Regions from separate parts of the Streptomyces sp. NPDC021562 genome, predicted to be linked through region 2. Evidence: riboswitches for the same ligand, from Rfam matches in the RefSeq annotation. Region 2 holds a riboswitch; the other holds the start of a gene.
What was found. Region 2 has a riboswitch for S-adenosylmethionine ahead of AB0G52_RS16045 (amino acid ABC transporter permease). Riboswitches for the same ligand answer to the same signal wherever they lie in the genome.
Positions count from the first base shown of each region.

Region 1: linked by a shared signal. The riboswitch ahead of AB0G52_RS30955 (ABC transporter substrate-binding protein) and the one ahead of AB0G52_RS16045 (amino acid ABC transporter permease) in region 2 are both predicted to bind S-adenosylmethionine.

Region 1 covers NZ_JBFACN010000024.1:9,570-19,732, reverse strand. The annotation lists gene AB0G52_RS30990 (SpoIIE family protein phosphatase) at 1-552, opposite strand, end outside; gene AB0G52_RS30985 (ATP-binding protein) at 549-998, opposite strand; gene AB0G52_RS30980 (STAS domain-containing protein) at 995-1,408, opposite strand; gene AB0G52_RS30975 (STAS domain-containing protein) at 1,405-2,295, opposite strand; gene AB0G52_RS30970 (PP2C family protein-serine/threonine phosphatase) at 2,408-3,586, opposite strand; gene AB0G52_RS30965 (MarR family transcriptional regulator) at 3,772-4,206, shown strand; gene AB0G52_RS30960 (hypothetical protein) at 4,474-4,608, opposite strand; SAM riboswitch class IV at 5,019-5,132, shown strand; gene AB0G52_RS30955 (ABC transporter substrate-binding protein) at 5,624-7,243, shown strand; gene AB0G52_RS30950 (ABC transporter permease) at 7,247-8,206, shown strand; gene AB0G52_RS30945 (ABC transporter permease) at 8,203-9,126, shown strand; gene AB0G52_RS30940 (ABC transporter ATP-binding protein) at 9,123-10,163, shown strand, end outside.
Region 2 covers NZ_JBFACN010000009.1:92,430-102,592, reverse strand. The annotation lists gene AB0G52_RS16075 (NtaA/DmoA family FMN-dependent monooxygenase) at 1-172, opposite strand, end outside; gene AB0G52_RS16070 (LLM class flavin-dependent oxidoreductase) at 194-1,408, opposite strand; gene AB0G52_RS16065 (putative leader peptide) at 1,472-1,567, opposite strand; gene AB0G52_RS16060 (GNAT family N-acetyltransferase) at 1,612-2,358, opposite strand; gene AB0G52_RS16055 (ABC transporter substrate-binding protein) at 2,409-3,434, opposite strand; gene AB0G52_RS16050 (amino acid ABC transporter ATP-binding protein) at 3,500-4,288, opposite strand; gene AB0G52_RS16045 (amino acid ABC transporter permease) at 4,285-5,265, opposite strand; SAM riboswitch class IV at 5,657-5,768, opposite strand; gene AB0G52_RS16040 (glutathione S-transferase C-terminal domain-containing protein) at 5,846-6,709, opposite strand; gene AB0G52_RS16035 (hypothetical protein) at 6,930-7,076, opposite strand; gene AB0G52_RS16030 (hypothetical protein) at 7,267-8,076, shown strand; gene AB0G52_RS16025 (STAS domain-containing protein) at 8,123-8,479, opposite strand; gene AB0G52_RS16020 (hypothetical protein) at 8,762-9,226, opposite strand; partial or broken gene AB0G52_RS16015 (peptidase S41) at 9,322-9,417, opposite strand; gene AB0G52_RS16010 (ATP-binding protein) at 9,374-10,163, opposite strand, start outside.

The DNA of each region.
Region 1 (10,163 bases), on a different contig from region 2:
GCCGAGACCGTCGGCGAGCATGAAGGTGACCCGGGAGCCCGAGCGGGCACAGCTCCAGGCGTCCCCGGAGTGTTCGGCCTCCGCAAGGGGGATGTTGATCCCTCCGGTCCGGACGGCGGGCCGGTTCTCCTCCGGTCCGCCCCCCTGGTCGACCCGGGCCATGGCGACGGTGCCGCGCGGGGTGCTGTACAGGTCGAACGCGCTGGAGATGCGCCGGCAGGTGCCCAGGCCGGCGCCGAGGGACGCCTCGCTGGTGGTGTAGCCGTCCCGCATGGCCGCGCCGACGTCCCGGATGCCGGGGCCGTGGTCGAGGGTGACGAGCTGCACGGCCCGGCCGCGGCCGGCCGGTCCCGGGCGGTCGACGAGGTCGATCACCAGACGGCCGCCCCCGGCGTGCTTGAGCAGGTTGGTCGCCAGCTCGGTCGCCACCAGGGCCGCCACCGCGGTGCGGTGGGCGTCCAGGCGGGCATGGGCACTGGCGGTCTCGGCCGCCACCCGGGCGTCCCGTACCCGGGTGGAGTCGTGCACGGGGACGACCCAGACGCGCGTCATCCGGACCCCTGCCGGCCGGCGGGCACACCCGTGGCCCAGGCGACGAGGGTGACGACGGTGCCCTCACCGGGCTTGGTGTCGATGGTGAACTCGTCCACCAGGCGCCGGGATCCGCTGAGGCCCAGCCCGAGACCACCGCCGGTGGTGTAGCCGTCGGTCATCGCCAGCTCGACGTCGCGGATGCCGGGGCCCTCGTCCATGAAGGACAGTTTCAGACCACGCCGGGACCCGTTGGTCAGCGGGGTGATCGTCGCCTGCCCTCCCCCGCCGTGGATCAGGGTGTTGCGGGCCAGTTCACTGGCCGCGGTGACGATCTTCGTCTGCTGTACGAGCCCGAACCCCAGGCCGGCCGCGAACTGCCGCACCTGGTGACGCACCCATGCCAGGTCGGCGTCCGAGCCGATCGGCAGGCTCGTCGCCGTGGCGGAGTCGGAGGTCGGTGTCACGCCCACCCCGCACGGGTGCCCGGGGCGGCCGCGGAGGCGCCCTGCCGGAGCAGTTCGAGGGCGCGCTCGACGTCGAGCGCGGTCACCAGGCCGGGCAGTGTCAGACCCAGTTCGACCAGGGTGATCGCGACGGCGGGGCGCATCCCGCACACGACGGTACGGGCGGCCAGCAGGCGGGCGTTGGCGGCGATCTCGGCGATGACCCGGCCGAGGAACGAGTCGACGATCTCGACCCCGGAGACGTCGATGACCACACCGCTCGCCTCGCTGCCGGCGATGCGCTCGGTGATGTCCTGCTGGAGCTGTTCGGCCACGCTGTCGTGCAACTCCCCCTGGAGGGACACCAGCAGGATGTCGCCGAGTGCCAGCACGGGCACCAGGGCCGAGTGTCCGGGAAGGGTGCCGGTCATCGGGGGCTCGCACCGGCCGTGTGGGAGACCTCGATGCCCTGCCGGCCGAGCGCGTGGGCCAGGGCGTCGGCCAGGGAACTGCGGGTGAGCACCGAACTCAGGTCGATGCCGAGGTGCACGATGGTCTGCGCGATGGCCGGACGGATACCGGAGACGATGCACTCGGCCCCCATCAGGCGGGCCGCGGCGACCGTCTTCATGAGGTGCTGGGCCACCAGCGAGTCGACGGTGGGCACGCCCGTGATGTCGAGGATCGCGAACCGGGCCCGCTGCTCCACGATCGCGTTCAGCAGCGACTCCATGACCACCTGGCTGCGGGCGCTGTCCAGGGTGCCGATCAGGGGCACCGCGACGACACCCTCCCACAGGTTGATCACGGGGGTGGCCACTTCGAGCAGCTGCTGCCGCTGCCGGGCGATCAGCTCCTCACCGGCGTCGACCGTGGTCTCCATGATGACCAGGCTGAGCGTGCCCATCAGGACGGTCAGCGCGAGCCGGACCTCCTGCGCCTGGTCGCCGGGCAGGTCACACAGTGCGTCGCGGAGCATCTCGGCGGTCGTGACCCGCAGTCCGGCGGCCTCCTCCGCTATCTGGGCCGGGCTGAACCCGCTGCGGGCACGGGCGGCGGCCATCCGCCGGAGCTGCTCCCGCACGGAGTCGAAGCCCGGGGCCGCGATGCTGTCCAGCAGGCCGGCCGAGGCCACGTCCGCCAGCGCGTCCACGACGGCCTTGCAGGCCTCGACCGCCTCGTCGCGCGAGACGGTGAACACCGTCCTGAACAAGGGCGCGTCCGCCCATCGCTGGGCGATCTGCTCGCGATGGCCTTCCAGGAAGGCCGTCAGCTCCCGCGCCGCCGACTCGGCCGCTGGCTGTTCCGGCACCTGCATCGTCTCCCTCGACCTCATGTCGTTGCGCCAGGACCGGCGCAATCAATGTCGTTCATTGCCGCAGGACAAATATTCCACATGGCAAACACCTCCCCCGTACGGCCACAGCGGCTCAGCGCCCGTGCCAGTCCAGGCAGACCACCAGGGCGTCGTCCTGCGGGACGGACTGCCCGCGGTGCCCGGTCAGCTCCCGCAGGATGGCGCGCGGCACCTCCGCTGCCGGCAGCAGCCGTGTGGACATGATCGCCCTGGCCAGGGCGGCGTCGCCGTACGCCTCCCCCTGCGGCGAGGCCACCGAGTACACCCCGTCGCTGACGAAGACCAGCCGGTCGCCCGGTTCCGCCTGGAAGTCCTGGACCACGTAGTCGGTCTCCTCGAACATCCCCAGCGGAAGCTGCGCCTCGAAGGTGACCTGCTCGACCACTCCGTCGCGCAGCCGCAGCAGCCGCGGGGAACCCGCGTCCACCACCTTCGCCCGGCCCGTCGCCAGCTCGAAGTCGAACATCAGCACCGAGAGGTAGCAGCGCCCCTGGTAGTGGGCGTACACCGCCTGGTCGGCCAGCGCGGCCTGGTCGTCGATGGCGAGGCCGGCCCGCCTGGCGTTGCGGAGCGCGTTGATGGCGAGGTTCGTCAGCAGGGACGCTTCTATGCCCTCGCCCATGCCGTTGGTGACGTAGAGCATGAGGTGGTCCGCGGTGGCGGACCAGTCGAAGTTGTCACCGAAGATCGCGTAGGCGGGCTCCAGCTGCGCACCGAGTTCGTACTCGGGGCGCGCGCAGGAGCGGCCCGGCAGGAGCTGCCACTGCATCTCGGCGGCCAGGGTCAGCCGGTCCTTGCGCCGTGCGCGCAGGTACACGTCCGTGTCACGCTCGGCGACGACGATCTCATGGCCGAGCACCTCGGCGATGTCGGCCAGCTCACCCAGCAGGCCGGGCGCGTCCTCCCCGTCCGGCAGAGTGACGCACAACACGCCCAACCGGTCGCCACGCACGGTGACCGGCAGATGGACGCGTACGGCACCCCCGGGAGCGGGCTCCACGAGGGGTTCCTGGGCCCCGAAGGCACGGCCCACGGGGCCGCTGTGCACCGGCACCGGCTCCGCGGTGCTCGGCAGCGAGGACACCGGCTGCAGCACGGTCAGGCCGTAGTCGGCCAGCAGCAGCTCCACGGACGTCGCGGCGTACTCCTGTGCGAGCACTCTGCGCACGACGTCGAGCAGCTCATGTGGGGCCGCCGTGCGCAGAGCGCGTTCAGCGGTCACAAATCTCTTCACGATTGTAAATACACCCATCCTCCGTCGGACGCACACGAGCCTTGCACACGCGGCAGGGCTTTCCGTGCCGCGTCGTGCCGGGTCGTCCGAACCATCTGTTGCAGCAACCGGCACCTAGTACGCTGAAAGACGTCCCAGGTGCCTGCGAGAGTGTGACGGTGACTGTCTTCCGCCCCCGCCCCGAACCAGTCGAGGTAGCACGCGTGACCTTGACGGCGGTGGAGTTGCTGGAAGTCCTGTGGGGCCGGGCCTCGACCGCGCCGGCTTCGCCCTCCCAGATGCGCGTGCTGCTGATGCTGGAGCACCAGGACGGGATCAATCTGCGCACCCTCGCCGACTCGCTCGCCTCCACGCCCCCGTCCACCAGCCGGCTCTGCGACCGACTGGTGGCCGCCGGCTTCGTCGAGCGCGTGGTCAGCCCTGCGGACCGGCGCGAGGTACGACTCCATCTCAGTGACCGGGGCCGCGTCTTCCTCGACGACCTGCGTGCACGCCGGGAGCAGGAACTCCAGGCGGTGCTGGAGCTGATGCCCGCCGCGAAGCGGACCGCGCTACTGGAGGGGCTGGAGGCGTTCTGCGACACGGCGGCGCTGCAGATACACAGCGACGAGCCGCGTGCCGGGGGCCGGACGGCCTGAACGCCTTCCGAGGCCACCGATCGCGTCGACACGTCGGGGCTCGGGCGGCCAGCACACGGAGCGACCTCCGCCCACCAGAACATCGCAAGTTCCTTCCCGCGCAATGCGACTCGGTTACTTTGTTGCCTCACACCCATAGTTGTCAAATGGCAACAGTCGGGCCCGGGGCCTCCCTTGTCTGGTACCCCCGAATCACCGTCTCTGCCTGTGGCCAACGTCTCGGAGGGGGGAGCCGACCTGGGAAACGCACGAGGCCGGTGCCGCACGTCAGGCGGGCAGCAGGCCTTCGCTCAGGCGCGACACGTGCAGCTGGGAGACGCCGCGACGAGCACCTGTCAACACCGCGATCCCCGGAACATCCGCCTTCTGCCCGGCGGCCGGCACGGTCGTCGTTCCCCTCATGCGTCCCTCCCGGTCGTCCGGCCTCGTCGGCACCGGTTGCTGGTCCCGCTAGGAGGCGCTTACCCCCACCGCCCACGGCCATGCCCCGAACCGACGCGACGGACGGGCGCGGGAGCGGCCACACCGGGTGTTCTTGACATGCGCCGGGGCGGCCGAGTGTGGACTTCTGCCGCACCCGCTCGGCCGTCTGTCCTCTCCGCGCCGCTGACCCCTGCCCGGCCCGCGCCGCGGTCTCCCCGTCTTGCCGCGCGCCTGGCGCCGCGAAGGGCGGGCGAAGGCGGCGTCGCACGGCTGGTCGCCGCGCGAGGCCGTCATCGAGCTCGGCCCGCAGCGCGGCCGGCACCCTCACGGCACCGAACGTCCCTGTGTGGCATTGACGTTCGACAAGTCCGCTCCGTAGCATCTCGATCGGCATTGAGTGTCAGCGTCAAGCCCTGGCTCGCTGACCGGCAACCCTCCCGCGCGGTGGGGTGCTCCAGGTGAAAGCCCGGCGGGGTCACCGACGATCACCGCAAGCGCGTGGCCCCGGTGGCGGGGCCGGAGACGGGGAGGGACCGGTATGCACAGCGATCATGCGGCGGTCGCCTCCTGCGCCGGTGCCATGCCGTTCTCCCGGCTCTCCCGCCGACGCCACATCGACCTCAAGCGCTCGACCAGCTGCCTCTGTCGCACGACACGCTGTCGCTGACGAGCAGGCCCCCGGTCCGCTGACAAGCCGTCGCTGACCAGCCCCCCGACCGGCCACCGCGACGGCCGGGCCCCTCGCGCGGCATCCACAGGTCGGCACCCGGACCGCCGCCAGGCACCGGCCTCCCGGCTCCCGGCTCCCGCGTGGCAGTCCGCTGCCCGTTCTCCCGCCACCGCGCCCGGTGGCGTCCTCCCGACCACCGTCTGATCAGCGCTTTCCCCCGGCCGGCGCCGACCGGCCGGGGCGCACGTCCGTCCCCGCACGACGTGCCGCGCTCCCGACGCCAGGCACCCGGTGCCCGGTGACACGAGTAGGAGAAAACCCTCCGTGACCGCACTTCCGGTATTCAGATCATCCCGTTGGGCGCCGCTGGCCGCCCTGCTGACCACCAGCGTGCTGCTGACCGCCTGTGGTGCGGGCGACGGCGGTTCCGGCGGCGCGAGCAGCCGGCCGAAGTCCGGCGGCACCCTGACCTTCGCGGTGGGATCCGACTCCGGCTGCGTGGATCCGCAGCAGGTCGGCAGCAACGACACCATCTACTCGGTCCGTCAGATCGTGGACTCGCTGACCGACCAGGACCCGAGGACCGGCAAGATCGTGCCCTGGCTGGCCCGGAGCTGGGACATCAACTCCGACGCCACCCGGTTCACGTTCCGTCTGCGCCCGGGCGTCACCTTCAGCGACGGGTCGAAGCTGACGGCGCAGGTGGTCAAGGACAACTTCGACGCGGTGCCGAAGCTCGGCGCCCTGGGCACCCTGGCCCAGGGTTACCTCAGCGGTGTCAAGAGCACCACCGTGGTCGACCCGCTCACCGTGCAGGTGACCTTCGCGCAGCCCAACGCACAGTTCCTGCAGGCGACTTCGACTCACTCACTGGGCATCGAGTCGTCGGCGAGCGTGCACCGCACCCCGCAGCAGAAGTGCAGCGACGGGGTGGTGGGATCGGGGCCGTTCGTGCTGAAGGGCTACGTGCAGAACCAGTCGATCACCCTGGCCAGGCGGACCGGGTACGCCTGGGGATCCGGTCTGTGGGCCAAGAAGGGCGAGGCCTACCTGGACAAACTGGTCTTCAAGGTGGTACCGGAGGCGGGCGTACGCGCCGGCAGCCTCCAGTCCGGTCAGGTCGACGCGATCAGCAGCGTCGGCAGGGCCAACGAGGCCGCGCTCAAGGGCGGCCGGGTCACGCTCGCCCGCCGGGCCAACCCCGGGGTGGTGTTCGGTCTGGGTCTCAACAACGCCAGTCCCCTGCTGAAGGACGCCAGGGTGCGGCAGGCACTCCAGGTCGCGGTCGACCGCAAGCAGATCGCCGACACCGTCTTCCCGACCGGCACCCGGCCGGCCGGCAGCGTCCTGGCGCACACCACCCCTGACTACACCGACCTGTCCGCGGACCTGACCACGGACCCGGCCAAGGCGAAGTCCCTGCTGGACCAGGCCGGTTGGAAGACGGGAGGTGACGGCTTCCGTACCAAGGGCGGCAGGAGGCTGAGCCTGACCATCACCTGGTTCCCCAACGCGGCCACCAACCAGCCCGCGCTGGAACTGGTCCAGCAGCAGCTGAAGGCCGTAGGGATCGACGTGGTGCTGAAGCAGCTCCCGGTCACCCAGTTCGCGACGACCCTGCAGGCCGGTGACTTCGACGTCGTGTGGGGCAACGTGACCCGGTCGGACCCGGACATCCTGCGCACCTCGTTCTCCACACAGCTGGCCAACTTCTACCATCTGACCGCCAGTTCGCTGGACACCGTGCTGTCCCAGCAGGCCGCGACGACCGATGCCGCCAAGCGCGCGAAGCTGGTCGCCGAGGCGCAGCGGCTGATCGTCCAGAACGCGTACGACGTGCCGGTGGTGGAGTTGCAGACCCAACTGGGCGTGTCCACGAAGGTGCACGACCTGGACTTCGACTCGGGCAGCCGGATCCAGCTGCACGACACCTGGATCGGCTAGCCCGTGCGCCGCTATGTGATCAAACGGCTCGCGCAGGCGGTCGGGGTGCTGTGGGCGGCCTACACGGTGTCGTTCCTGGTGCTGGACTTCCTGCCCGGTGACCCGGTCTCCGCGATGGCCGGCGCCGGGATGGACTCGGGACAGGTCGACCCGGCCCAGCTCGCGGCGCTGCGGCACGAGTACGGCTTCGACAAGCCGGTCCTCGTGCAGTACGCCGAGTACCTCGGGCGGGCGGTGCGCGGGGATTTCGGCGACGCCGTCTCCAGCGGCCGCCCGGTCACCTCCGTCATCGGCGCCGCGCTCCCGGGGACGCTCCAGCTCACGGGGGCCGCGCTGCTGCTCGCGGTGGTGTTCGGCGGCGGACTCGCGGTGGTGGCGACGTACGCCTCGCAGCGGTGGTTGCGGCAGCTGTTGCTGTCGCTGCCTCCGCTGGGGGTGTCGGTACCCACCTTCTGGGTGGGGCTGCTGCTGGTCGAGGCGTTCTCGTTCCGGCTGCACTGGTTCCCCGCGTTCGGCAACGACGGGCTGCGGGGCCTGGTGCTGCCGGCGCTGACGCTGGCCGTGCCGACCGGGGCGCTGGTCGCCCAGGTGCTGGCCAAGAGTCTGCTCACGGCGCTGGACCAGGCCTATGTGGAGACCGCACGGGCCAAGGGCGCCGGGCGCCCGCGGGTGCATCTGCGGCATGCGCTGCGCAACGCGTCACTGCCCGCGCTCACGGTCGTCGGGCTGCTGGTCGGGCAGCTGGTCGCCGGCTCGGTGGTCGTGGAGACGGTGTTCTCGCGGGACGGCCTCGGCCGGGTGACCGCGGCGGCCGTGACCGCCCAGGACATTCCGCTGGTGCAGGGGGTGGTGGTGTTCGGCGCGCTGATCTTCGTGGCGACGAACCTGGTCGTCGACCTCGTCTACCCGCTGCTGGATCCCCGGATCGTGGTGGCCCCGGACAGGAGGGCGGGCTTCGCATGAGTCAGAGCGTTGTCGACGACGCGGCGGACGCCGCCCTCGGCCTCACCCGGCCCGTCGAGGCCGGTCCCCCGCGGGCACCGGGCCGCCCCGGCGGGCCGCGGCGGGTGCTGCGGTTCCTGGTGCGCCGCCCCGGACTGCTGCTGTCCGTCGCGGTCCTGGTGCTGGTGGTGCCGGCGGCCTTCTGGCCGGAGCTGTTCACCTCCCAGGACCCGTTGCGGGGGGTGCCGGCCGACAACTTCCGCGGTCCGGGCGGCAGTCACTGGTTCGGTACCGACGAACTCGGCCGTGACGTGTTCTCCCGGGTGGTGTACGGCGCCCAGCTCTCCCTGAAGGCGACGCTGATCGCGGTCCTGGTGGCGTTCGTGGTCGGCGGACTGCTGGGCACGGCCGCCGGGTTCGTGGGCCGGTGGGTGGACGACGTGCTGATGCGGTTCGTCGACGTGCTCCTGTCCATCCCGGCGCTGTTCCTGTCCCTGGCCCTCGTCACCGCGCTCGGCTACGGGACGGTGAAGGTCGCGGTCGCGGTCGGCATCGCGAGTGTCGCCTCGTTCGCCCGGGTGGCCCGTGCCGAGGTGCTGAGGGTGCGGCAGGCGGTGTTCGTGGAGGCGTCCCGCTCCTGCGGGTCCCGCTGGTACTCGGTCCTCGGCCGGCACGTGCTGCCCAACGCGGCCGGTCCGGTGATCGTGCTGGCCACCCTGGACTTCGGCTCCTCGATCCTGGCCGTGTCGGCGCTCAGCTTCCTCGGCTACGGCGCGCCGCCGCCGGCCCCGGAGTGGGGCACGTTGATCTCCGACGGCCGCAACTACCTGGCCAACGCCTGGTGGCTGACCGCGCTGCCCGGTCTGGCCGTCGCCGCGACCGTGCTGGCCACCAACCGGATCGCGCGGGCGCTGGACGGCGCATGGGACCGGCAGCGATGAGCGGCGCACACGAGAACGGCGAGGACGTGACCACACCACTGCTCAGCATCCGCGGCCTGTCCGTGTCCTACCGCACCCGGGGCGGCACGGTGCCGGCGGTGCGAGGTGTCGACCTGGACGTCTGGCCCGGTCAGGTGACCGCCGTGGTCGGCGAGTCGGGTTCCGGCAAGAGCACCACGGCACACGCCGTCATCCGGCTGCTGGCCGCGAACGGCACCATCGACGCGGGCACGATCGGCTTCGGCCGGCATGATCTCGCCACCCTGTCGGAGGCGGAGCTGCGGACCGTGCGCGGCGCCCGGATCGGGCTGGTCCCGCAGGATCCGACGGTCTCGCTCAACCCGGTCAAGCGGGTCGGTGAGCAGGTCGCCGAGGTGCTGCGGATCCACGGCCGGGCGACCCGGCGGTCGGCGGCGGCCGAGGCGGTCGCGGTGCTGGACCGGGCCGGGCTGGCGGACGCGGCGGTCCGGGCCCGGCAGTACCCGCACGAGCTGTCCGGCGGTATGCGGCAACGGGTGCTGATCGCCATCGCCATCGCCGCGGGGCCGGAACTGATCATCGCCGACGAGCCGACCAGCGCGCTCGACGTGACCGTGCAGCGCGTCATCCTCGACCACCTCCAGCGGCTGGCCGAGGAGTCGGGCACCGCGGTCCTGCTGGTCACCCACGACCTCGGGGTGGCCGCCGACCGGTCCCAGCGGCTGGTGGTCATGGAGCGGGGCAGGGTCGTGGAGGCGGGCAAGACCCGCTCCGTGCTGGCCGACCCGCAGCACGAGTACACCCGGCGGCTGCTGGCGAGCGCGCCCAGCGCGACCACGGCCGCGCCCCGCAACCCGGTGGCGGCCCGCACCCCGGTGGCGGTCGGCGCCGCGGACCCGGCCACCGTCCCGCTGGTGGAAGTCCGCGACCTGGTCAAGGAGTTCCGGCTGCCCCGCGCCGGCGGCGAGGCCCGCACCCTGCGCGCGGTCGACGGCGTCAGCCTCACGCTGCCCCGCGGCCGGACCCTCGCCCTGGTCGGGGAGTCGGGCTCGGGCAAG
Region 2 (10,163 bases):
GGCCCTCGGCGAGGAACAGGAAGTCGAACCTGGCGCGTTCGGCGGTCCGCGCGAAGTGCGTGAAGGAGCTGAACTCGATGTGGCTGCCGGCGGCCGGGTCGCTCCACACCGTGGTGTTGTTGACCCCGGGGAAGTGTGCGGCCAGGTGGATCTGCTTCAGCGGCTTGCTCATGAGGGGTGCGGTCCTTCCGGCTCAGGCGGTGGCGGCGGCGTAGCGGTTGGCGGGGCGGGCGAGCCCGAGCAGGCCGCGCAGGGTGTCGGCCTCGTAGGCGGTGCGGAAGCGGCCGCGGCGCTGGAGTTCGGGCACCAGGTCCTGGGTGATGCGCGGCAGGTCGTGGCCGAGGACGGCGGGCCGGAGCCGGAAGCCGCTGAGGCCCGCGGCGGCGAACTCCTCCAGGAGGTCGGCGAGTTCGGCGGCCGCACCGGTGAAGATCCGCGCGTCGCTGGTGTACGCCCCGCCGTCGAGGGCGTCGAGGCGCGCCTTGCGGGCCTCGGCCGCGGCCCGGTCGTCGTCGAGGAAGACCACGAGGTCGCCGAAGACGTGCACGGTGTCGGCGGCCCGTCCTGCGGCCTCCTGCTCGGCGCGGATCTCGGCGAGGATCGCGCGGGCGTCGGCGGCGTCGCGCGGGGTGGTGTAACCGACGTCGGCCTGCCGGGCGATCAGCCGGTACGGCACGGTCTGGTGGCCGAGGGCGGTGACCAGCGGCTGGCCCTGGGGAGGGCGCGGGGTGATGGAGGGGCCCTTGACGCTGAACTTGGCGCCCTCGAAGTCGATGTAGTGCAGCTTGTCCCGGTCGATGAAACGGCCGGTGGCCGCGTCCCGGATCTCCGCGTCGTCCTCCCAGCTGTCCCAGAGGCGGCGGACGACCTCGACGTAGTCGGCGGCCTCGTCGAAGTGCTCGGTGAGCCGCTCCTGCCCGGCCGGGGACCGCAGTTCCGCCAGGTCGACCGGCGGGAAGCTGCGGCGGCCGAAGTGGTCCGCCTCGTGCGGGCGGGCGGAGATCTGCACCCGCAGCCCCGCGCGGCCGGTGCTGACGTAGTCCAGGGTGGCGATCGCCTTGGAGATGTGGAACGGCTCGGTGTGTGTGGCGATCACCGTCGGCACCAGGCCGATGTGGCGGGACAGGGGTGCGACGCGGGACGCGATCAGCACGGCGTCGAGGCGGCCGCGGACCTGGTCGGTGCGGCCGTCCGGCTCGCCGTAGTACGAGGACTGCAGGCCGAGACCGTCCTCGATGGTGACGAAGTCGAGGAGACCGCGCTCGGCCTCGGCGACCAGGTCGGCCCAGTATCCGGCGGTGAACAGCTCTCGGGGGCGGGCGACCGGCTCGCGCCAGGAGGCGGGGTGCCAGCCGGTGCCGTCGAGGGCGACGGCGAGGTGCAGGTGGGAAGCGGGATTCGAGGACACAGTGGTGCCTTCCTGAGGTCCGTGAGAGGGCGCGCCGGACGGGAGGGGCGCGGCGGAGGAAAGTCAGGAGCAACAGAGCGCGCCGGCCACGCGCAGCAGGTCGATGTGCGGCCGGGCGTACAGGACGGTACGGCGGCTGGGACTGACGACACGTGTCATGTCCCGCACCTCCCCGGCCGGTTTCGCGTAGATCTCGTCATGAGTCACAACAGCCGGGTGTCCGTGGGTGTTCCCGGGCTGCGCACCAGCAGGGTGCGGCCGCGCAGGCGCTCGGTGAAGCCGATCGACTCGTAGAGCCGGATGGCGGTCGCGTTGTCGGGGGCCGCGTGCAGGAACGGGGTCTGGCCGCGTTCCCTGATGCCCGCGGCGACCGCGCGGACGAGACGGGTGGCCAGGCCCCGGCCCCGGTGCTCCGGGTCGGTGCAGACGGCGCTGATCTCGGTCCAGCCGGGCAGCCGCAGCCTCTCCCCGGCCATGGCGATCAGCCGGCCCCGGTACCGGATGCCGAGATAGCTGCCCATCTCGACGGTCCGGGTGCGGAACGGGCCGGGTCCGGTGCGGGCGACCAGGTCCAGCATCTCGGGCACGTCGGCCGGGCCGAGCCGTACCGCCTCCGGGGCGGGCTCGGCCCGCAGCGCGGTGTCCACGAACTGGACGCCCCGGCCGCCGCCGACCACCTCCCAGCCGGGCGGCGCCTGCTCGACCGGCTTGATCCTCACGGTCGTTCCGGGGCCGACGAGCGTGCGCAGGTCGGCCCAGGCGGCCGGGTCGGCGGCGTCGGCGAGCGCCGCGCAGGCGTAGACGTCGTCCGGGTAGCGGGCGGCCGCGCCGACCCGCTCGGCGAGGTGGGCGTGCGGGCCGGTGAGGGCGGACCAGACGGCGTTGTCGAGCGGTGTGGTGTCGGGTGCGAGGGGGGTCCCGCCTCCGCGGAAGCCGGTCTGGACGGTCACGGAGGCGGAATCCTTTCCCGGTGAGCCGACGGGCGTGCTGGTGCGGGCGGTCACGAGTTGTCGAGCGGCAGTCCGGGCGGGCTGACCTCGGACTTGGCGACGGCCTCGTTGGAGAGGTTGTAGGCCTTGAGCCACTGCGCGTACTGACCGTGCTTGATCAGGTGGTTGATGGCGTCCGCGAGGGGCTTGGCGAGGCCGCTGTCCTTCTTCGCGGTGGCCGCGATCAGGCCCTGGAGGCCGGCACCGGCGCCGGAGTAGGTGCCCGCGGTGCGGGTGGCGTTGGGCGTGCCCGCCGTCTGCTTGTTGTGGTAGGCGAAGCCGGGGTTGGGGCCGAAGGAGGCGTCGATCTTCCCGCTGTTCAGGGCGAGGAAGGTGCTGGTGCTGTCCTGGAAGTACTTGACGGTGAGCTTCTTGCCCTCCTTGGCCAGCTTCGCCTGCCACTCCAGGAGGATCTTCTCCTGGTTGGTGCCGGAGCCGACGGCGATCGTCTTGCCCGCGAGGTTCTCGTAGTTGCCGTCGAAGTTCCAGGTGCTCTTCTTCGGCACGATGAAGGCGAGGTTGTCCTGCCGGTAGGAGGCGAACTCGTACTTCTTCTTGCGCTCCTCGGTGTCGGTGACGTTGGAGAGCGCCACGTCGACCTTGCCGCTGTCGATGCCGACGAACATGTTCTCCCAGGTGAAGTTCTTGATCTCCGGCTGGAGTCCGAAGACGGCGGCGATCAGGCGGCCGAGGTCGGGTTCGGAGCCGGTGAGGGTCTTCTGGTCGCTGCCGACGTACGCCAGCGGCGGGAAGCCGGCGGGCAGGGCGCCCTCGCCGATCACGAGCTTGCCGCTCTTGCGGACGGCCGCGGGCAGTTCCGCGCTGATGGACTTGACCTCGGAGACCTTGATGGTGGTCTGGGTGGCGGCGCCGTTGGAGACCCGTCCCACGACGACCTCCCCGGCCTTGGCGTTGTCGGTGGTGGTGGCCGCGTCGCTGTCGCCCCCGCAGGCGGCGAGCCCGGTGGCGAGGGAGGCGACGGCGGTGGCCGCGGTGATGCCTCTGATCAGGCTGCGTCGGGTGAAGTGGGTAGACATGGCCGTTCCTTGTCGGTGCCGGTGATGAGGGTGAGGGCGTGGGGGGAGGTCTGGGGTGATGCGGTTCAGAGAACCTTGCTGAGGAAGTCCCTGGTCCGCTCGTGTTGCGGTTTGTCGAGGACCTCGGAGGGCGGTCCCTGTTCGACGATCCTGCCGCCGTCGATGAAGACCACCCGGTCGGCGATCTCGCGGGCGAAACCGATCTCGTGGGTGACGATGACGAGCGTGGTGCCGCTGGTGGCCAGGTCCTTGATGACGGAGAGGACCTCCCCGACCAGCTCGGGGTCGAGGGCGGAGGTGGGCTCGTCGAAGAGGATGACGCCGGGGCGCAGGGCGAGGGCGCGGGCGATGGCGACGCGCTGCTGCTGGCCGCCGGACAGCTGCCGCGGGTAGGCGCCGACGCGTTCGCCGAGGCCGACGCGTTCGAGCAGTTCCTTGGCCAGCGCCTGGGCCTCGGGCTTGGTCAGCTTCCCGGTGGCGACGGGGGCGGCGGCCACGTTGTCCAGCACGGTCAGGTGCGGGAAGAGGTTGAAGTTCTGGAAGACGAAGCCGATCCGGCCGCGCTGGGCCAGGATGGCGCGCTCGCTCAGCTCCTTGAGCCTCTCGCCCTGCCGTTTCACCCCGATCAGCTCGTCGTTGATGCTGACGTAGCCGATCTCGGGCTTCTCCAGGTGGTTGACGACCCTCAGGAGCGTGGACTTGCCGGAGCCGGACGGGCCGAGGATGACGGTGACCTCGCCGGGCCGGATGGTCAGGTCGACGCCGTCGAGGACGCGGTGGGCGCCGTACCACTTGTGGACGTCGTGGATCTCCAGGGCGGCGGGGGCCGTCTCCAGGGTGTCGGTGATGCTCATACGGCGGCCTCCCGGCGGATGCGGGCGCGCAGGTCGGCGAGGCCGGCCCGCAGTTTCTGCGAGGGGGTCGGCGGCAGGGAGCGGGTGGCGCCCCGGGCGTAGTACCGCTCGACGTAGAACTGGATCACGGAGACGACGCTGGTGAGGATCAGGTACCAGACGGTGACCACCAGCAGCAGCGGCACGATGTCGCCGGGGTAGGTGGAGCCCATGCTCTGTGCGGTGCCGAAGAGGTCGAGCAGGGAGACGTAGAAGACCAGCGAGGTGCTCTTGATGAGGCCGATGAGCTGGTTGACGTAGTTCGGGATGATCGACCTGAGCGCCTGTGGGAAGACGATCCTCCGGAACTGGTAGCCCTTGGGCAGTCCGAGCGCGGCGGCCGCCTCGTGCTGGCCCTGGTCCACCGAGAGGATGCCGCCGCGGACCACTTCGGCCGCGTAGGCCGCCTCGTTGAGGCTGAGGCCGATGACGGCGATGACCATGTCGGTGGCGAGCTTGGACTCGTCGAAGGAGAAGAAGGCCGGTCCGAAGGGGACGCCGACGCTCAACGTCTTGTACAGGGCGCTGAAGTTGTAGAGGAAGAGCAGGACGACGATGAGCGGTATGGAGCGCAGCGCCCACACGTAGGTCCAGCTGACCGCGCGCAGCACCGGGCTCTTGGAGAGCCGGGCCAGCGCGAGCAGGACGCCGCCGAGGAGGCCCAGCACCGCGCTGTAGGCGGTGACTTCGAGGGTGATGACCAGCCCGTCGAGGATGGTCGGCCGCAGGAACCAGTAGCCCCAGCGGTCCCACTGGTAGAAGGGGTTGGTCACCAGGCCGTGGACGAACTGGGCGACCAGGACCAGGACGACGGCGGTGGCGATCCACCGTCCTGGCTTGCGCAGTGGCAGAACGCGCTGTGCTGCGAGGGGCTTTGACGGTTCGTCGGCGGCGGACGGCGCCTCGGGGGCGAGGGTGGCGCCTGGGGGTTCACTCATGGCGGGCTCCGGCGGAGTCGGACACCCCGGAGATCCCACGACCGGGTACGCGGCACCGGCCGTGTTCGGGCACGGCACGGGCGCGGGGGCGCGCGGGACACGGGGGCTGGGCGGACGGCGTCACACCGGACGGCCGGTGCTTTCGTCAGGAACGCTGAGGCGCGAAGCTGCGGGGCTGGGCGGACTGGGCGGAAAGGCCTGGTCAGACCCGGCAGCGGGCACAGCCCGGTGCGGTACACGCGCTACACAGGGCGCTGTTGACACGGAGCAGGTCGACGGCGCGGTCGGCGACGAGCGGGCTCGGGTACGGCTGTACGCAGCCCCGGGCGCGGCGCGGGGCCGTGCTGGAAGCTGCGTACATGTCCGTCACCTGTCACTTGGTGGCCCGTGGGCCGCGCGCTTACCGAACGTCGTCATTCGGTCGGGTCGTCACCTGGGGCACCCCACCGCGGTGCGAGGGTTGCCGGTCAGCTAGCCAGGGCTTGATGCTGACGCTCTTGACCGTTCTGGTCCGTAAGTTAGGCAGCCGCCCGAACGAATGTCAACGCCTGTCCGGTCGGCGGGACGGTTCGGACTGCTCTCACCTGCGGGAAGCGTCCGCCGCATGCCCGGCCCAGTCCAGGATCTGGACGGCCGCGCCGGCGGCTTCCAGTCCCTGGCAACGGCCGTGGTGGCGGCGGGCGATGCCGTCGAGGTCGAGGTGGGCGCCGAAGGCAGGGTGCGCGGCCAGCCGCCGGGCGTAGGCCCACAGCACCGGGTGGTCGGCGATGCGGTGCACGGCGGAGGCGTCCAGGTGGTTGCGGTGCACGGTGTCCAGCTGCACCAGGGTCACCCACAACTCGACGTCGGCTGCGGTCAGTCGACCGCCGACCAGGAACTCGACGCCGGTCAGGCGGTGTTCCAGCTCGCCCAGTGCGGCGAGCAGGGTCTCCAGCGCCCGTGGGTCGCCGCCCTCCCGCCCGGCGCGCTGCGCGGCCTGCTCGACGTCCTCGGCGCACAGCCGCTCGACGGCCTCGATCTCGGCCTCGGCACCGCACGGGTACAGGCGCGTGACGCCGTCGCCGAAGTGGCGGTCGAGGTCGCGCAGGATGTCCCGGCCGTGGGTGGAGACGATCCGGCCCGACCAGTCGTCGCTCAGCACGGGCGCCAGGGCCGGTCCCGAGTAGCGATGGGCGCTGGCCTCGTACAGCGGGCGCAGTGCCGTGTGGCTGCCGTCGGGACGGTCCGGGACCGCGGGCAGGAAGGTGACCGGACAACAGCCGTCCAGGGCCAGCAGGCTGTGGCCGACGGCGATGCGGAGGCCGTCGGGACAGGCGGTGGCGAGGTACAGCCGGTAGCGGCCCGGCACGGCGTAGTGGCCGCTGCGCGCGTCCCGTCCGATGCGTCCCCGGAAGGCGGGGGCGGTGCGGACGGACGGCAGTGCGGTGAGCGGAGTGATGGACATGCGTCTCCCCGGTTACGGGCGCGTGGACGTACGCGCGGCGGAAGCGTTCGTCGGTGTCCGCCGCGACCGTCCGTGCTCGGCCCGGGCCGCGGAGCGCGGGCGGCGGAGCGTCGGCGGTCACGGCGGGCGGGCAGGGCAGGGGGTCGTCGGGCGGGCGGTCGGGGCGGGCCGCGGAAGGGGCGTCCGTTCGGCCCGGGCCATGGAGGGCGGCGCGCCGCGGTCAACCGGTGCGGCTGATGGCGCTGCACACCCGGAGCAGGTCGATGTGCAGCCGGGAGGTGAGCAGCGGCGAGGAGAGCAGGGCGAACGGCCAGGGCGTACGGCGATCTCGGCGCTGTGTGCCGGTGACCGTGCGCAGCCGATCCATCTTTCCCTACCTTTTCACTAGGATTCCCCTCTGGAGTGTCGATCGGCCTCCGCGCGGCGTCAAGAGGGCGTCCACGCCTGGGACACCGCCACCCCCGGGCCGCTCACCCGAATGGCACGCGCGAGTGGTCGGCGGCCGGACCGGATGGTGGCGTGGAGGGACGAACCGCGTTCCCGAGGAGGCAGCCGCCATGACCCGTCCGTCCCGACCCGCGCGTGTGCTCGCCGCGGCCCTGGCGGCGGGGTCCCTGCTCGCCGTCGCGGCCTGTTCGGGCGGGAGCGGCGACTCCGGAGCCGCGGTCGTCTCGCCCGCCGCCGAGCGCTCCGCCGCCTCGCCGACGGCGACGGCCGCCCTCACCGGGCCGGGCGCGCAGGCGGCGCTGATCACACCGGCCGACATCGAGGACAACTGGCAGCTGGCGACGGACGCCGCGACCTGGCGCAACTCCATGCTGGTCGGCAAGGTCGACGTGGCCGGCTTCCTCACCGCGAAGACCGATGCCGCCGACTGCCAGCGGCTGCTCGACAGCCTCTACTCCGACACCCTGCTCGGCCGCGCCACGGGCGCCTCCGGGCTGCGCGGCTTCACCTCGGAGACCGCACGGATGCTCTACCAGGTCGGGGACTACGGCTCGGCGAACCTGAACGCCACACTGGGCTGGCTGAAGACGCTGCCGCAGAAGTGCAACCAGTTCACGGCCACCGGCAAGGACGGCAGCAAGCGGACGATCCAGGTCGTGTCGGCGCAGGTCCCGAACGTGGGCGACGCCCGGCAGGCGCTGACGGTGACCGTGCAGGGCACCAGCGACGGCCAGCCCGTCACCTACGTCACGGACGTCGCGGTGCTGCGGATCGGCGCCTCCGGGGCGGCCGTCACCAACGGCGCCCTCGACGCCGTGGACCACGACAGCACCGCGCTGGCCGTGCAGAACGGCGCCCAGCGCCTCAAGGACGTGCTCTCCGGCAAGACCCCGGCACCGATGCCGAGCGAGTTCGACTAGGGCCACGGGCGGTCGGGGCGCCGGGAGGGCGTCCTTCGGCCGGCGCCTAGGCGGCACCCCGGGCAGGTCCCGTCGTGCCGTGCGCGGGCCCCGCCCGCTCCGGGAACCGGCCTTCCGTGCCGGTCAGTTCCAGTACGCGCCGGATCTCGGGCCGCAGCCCGCGCAGCTCCATGGCGCCGCCACCCGCGACCACCCGGTCGCACAGGCGCAGGAGCATCCCCAGGCCGGCGGCGTCCATGAACGTCACCTGGGTGAGGTCGACTACGAGGTCCCGGCCCGCGAGCACGAGCGGACCGATGACCGGGGCGGCCTGCGAGCGGGCCGTGAAGTCCAGCTCCCCCGCCGCGGTCAGCACGACCCGGCCGGGCGAATCACTGATCCGCATGTCGAAGAAAGACTGCATGGAAAAACCACCGTTCGGGTCGAAGCCCATCACGGTCGGCTTCCGCTGCCGGAAGAAGGCCGTCAAGCGCGCGGCCGCCCTGGCCGCTCACAGCCGAGCAAGACCACCCGCACCCACCACCGGCCACCGCATCGGCGACCGCCCGACGGCGCGGGGTCTCCCACCAGACCAGGCTGGTGCCCCCAGCGTCGCACTCCAACGCCCCCGACACCAGCCCTTCACCCGCCTCCGGCACCCTGGCTACGGAACCTGATCGAGATCTTGTCCCTTGTGTCGGCGGGGTTACCTGTTCTGGCAGGCCCTGGCTTTGAACTCCGCCATGGGGACGGTGACGGCGGATGCGTCACCATCGTCCGAGATCTCGTCGTAGCGGACTTTTCCTGGGCTGAGCCGGCCCCGGTCGCTCGGAGTGAAGGAGACGCTGCTGGACGACCACGAGTTGTCCTTGGTCCAGCCGTAGAGAGCGTACGTGGCCTTGGTGGCGAGCGGACTGAGCGATCTGGTGACGGTCCAGCCGGCATCTGGAGAATCGAGGGTCCAGGTGGCGAGACCCGGCGCAAGAGGGCGGACGGCGGTCCACGAACCGACCGTGACCGACTGGTCGACGTCGCCGCTGTCCACGTACAGGGTCGCGCCGTCGATCCGGTGTCCGCAGACCATCATGACGCCGAGTAGACGGCCGTCGCCGGTCACGGAGATGCCGGCGACGGCATCGACGGGAACGGTGCACCCTGAGGTCGTGGCCAAGGCCACGCCGACCGTAACCGCACCGACGAAGCGACGGAACACCGGCCGTGAAGCGGTCGACCACATGATCAGCCCCCCTGCTCGGCCCGTAGGCCCTCACCGCAAGACCGCGTCTGCGGACGCCCCCGGAAAGCGACCGCCACCGCCTCACCTGCACTGGCCGTTCGGCCGTCGGTCAGGACCGCGACCGGGGCATTGGCATGGGCCACAGGAGCGGCGTCGGCGTGTCTCCCTGCGCTGTCGCTCCTCCTGTTCGCGTTCCCGCCGCTCGATCCGCGCGCACTTGGCTTCCAGGACCTGGAAGGTGAGGGGAAGCAGCTCAGGTGAGGTGTGCTGACGCACCCAGAACAAGGCGCTCTTCCTGAGCTCCGCGGAGTACCCGTCCACGCCCTCCGGCACGTCCAGGCCCTCCAGACCCGCGGCGATCCAGGGATCGGCCAGCTCCGGCCGGCGCAGCAGACCTGCGGCTGCCACGGCTTCCTCGCCGTACGAGTACGCCTGGTGCTCGACGAACCGCTGGAGGACCTCCCCCGCCTCAGGGAAGTGTTCGCACGCCCGGCAGAGGCGGACGGCGAGGTATTCGGCCCTTCTCCCATGAGGGGACTCGACCAGGAGGCCGGTGAGGAGGTCCGGCTCGGCCCGCAGCCGGGTGGTGAGAAACCAGTCGGTGAACACCTCCGGCCCGATCCAGGACTCGGCCGCGCCCTTGCGGGTCCGCCCGTCGTGCAGCTCCTCGGCCCACCACGCCCAGCCCCAGGCCCGGTCTTCGGCTTCTTCTTCCGACAGCCCCGCGAACTCCGGAAGTCCTGCCAGGACGTCGCTGGTCTCGGACCGCTCCCAGTGCCCGAACAGGAGCATGCCCAGCATGACGTGGTCGGGCAGGCCGGGGCGGGCAGACAACTCGGATGCGTAGGAAGGAGTCCCCTTCTTCCCTTCG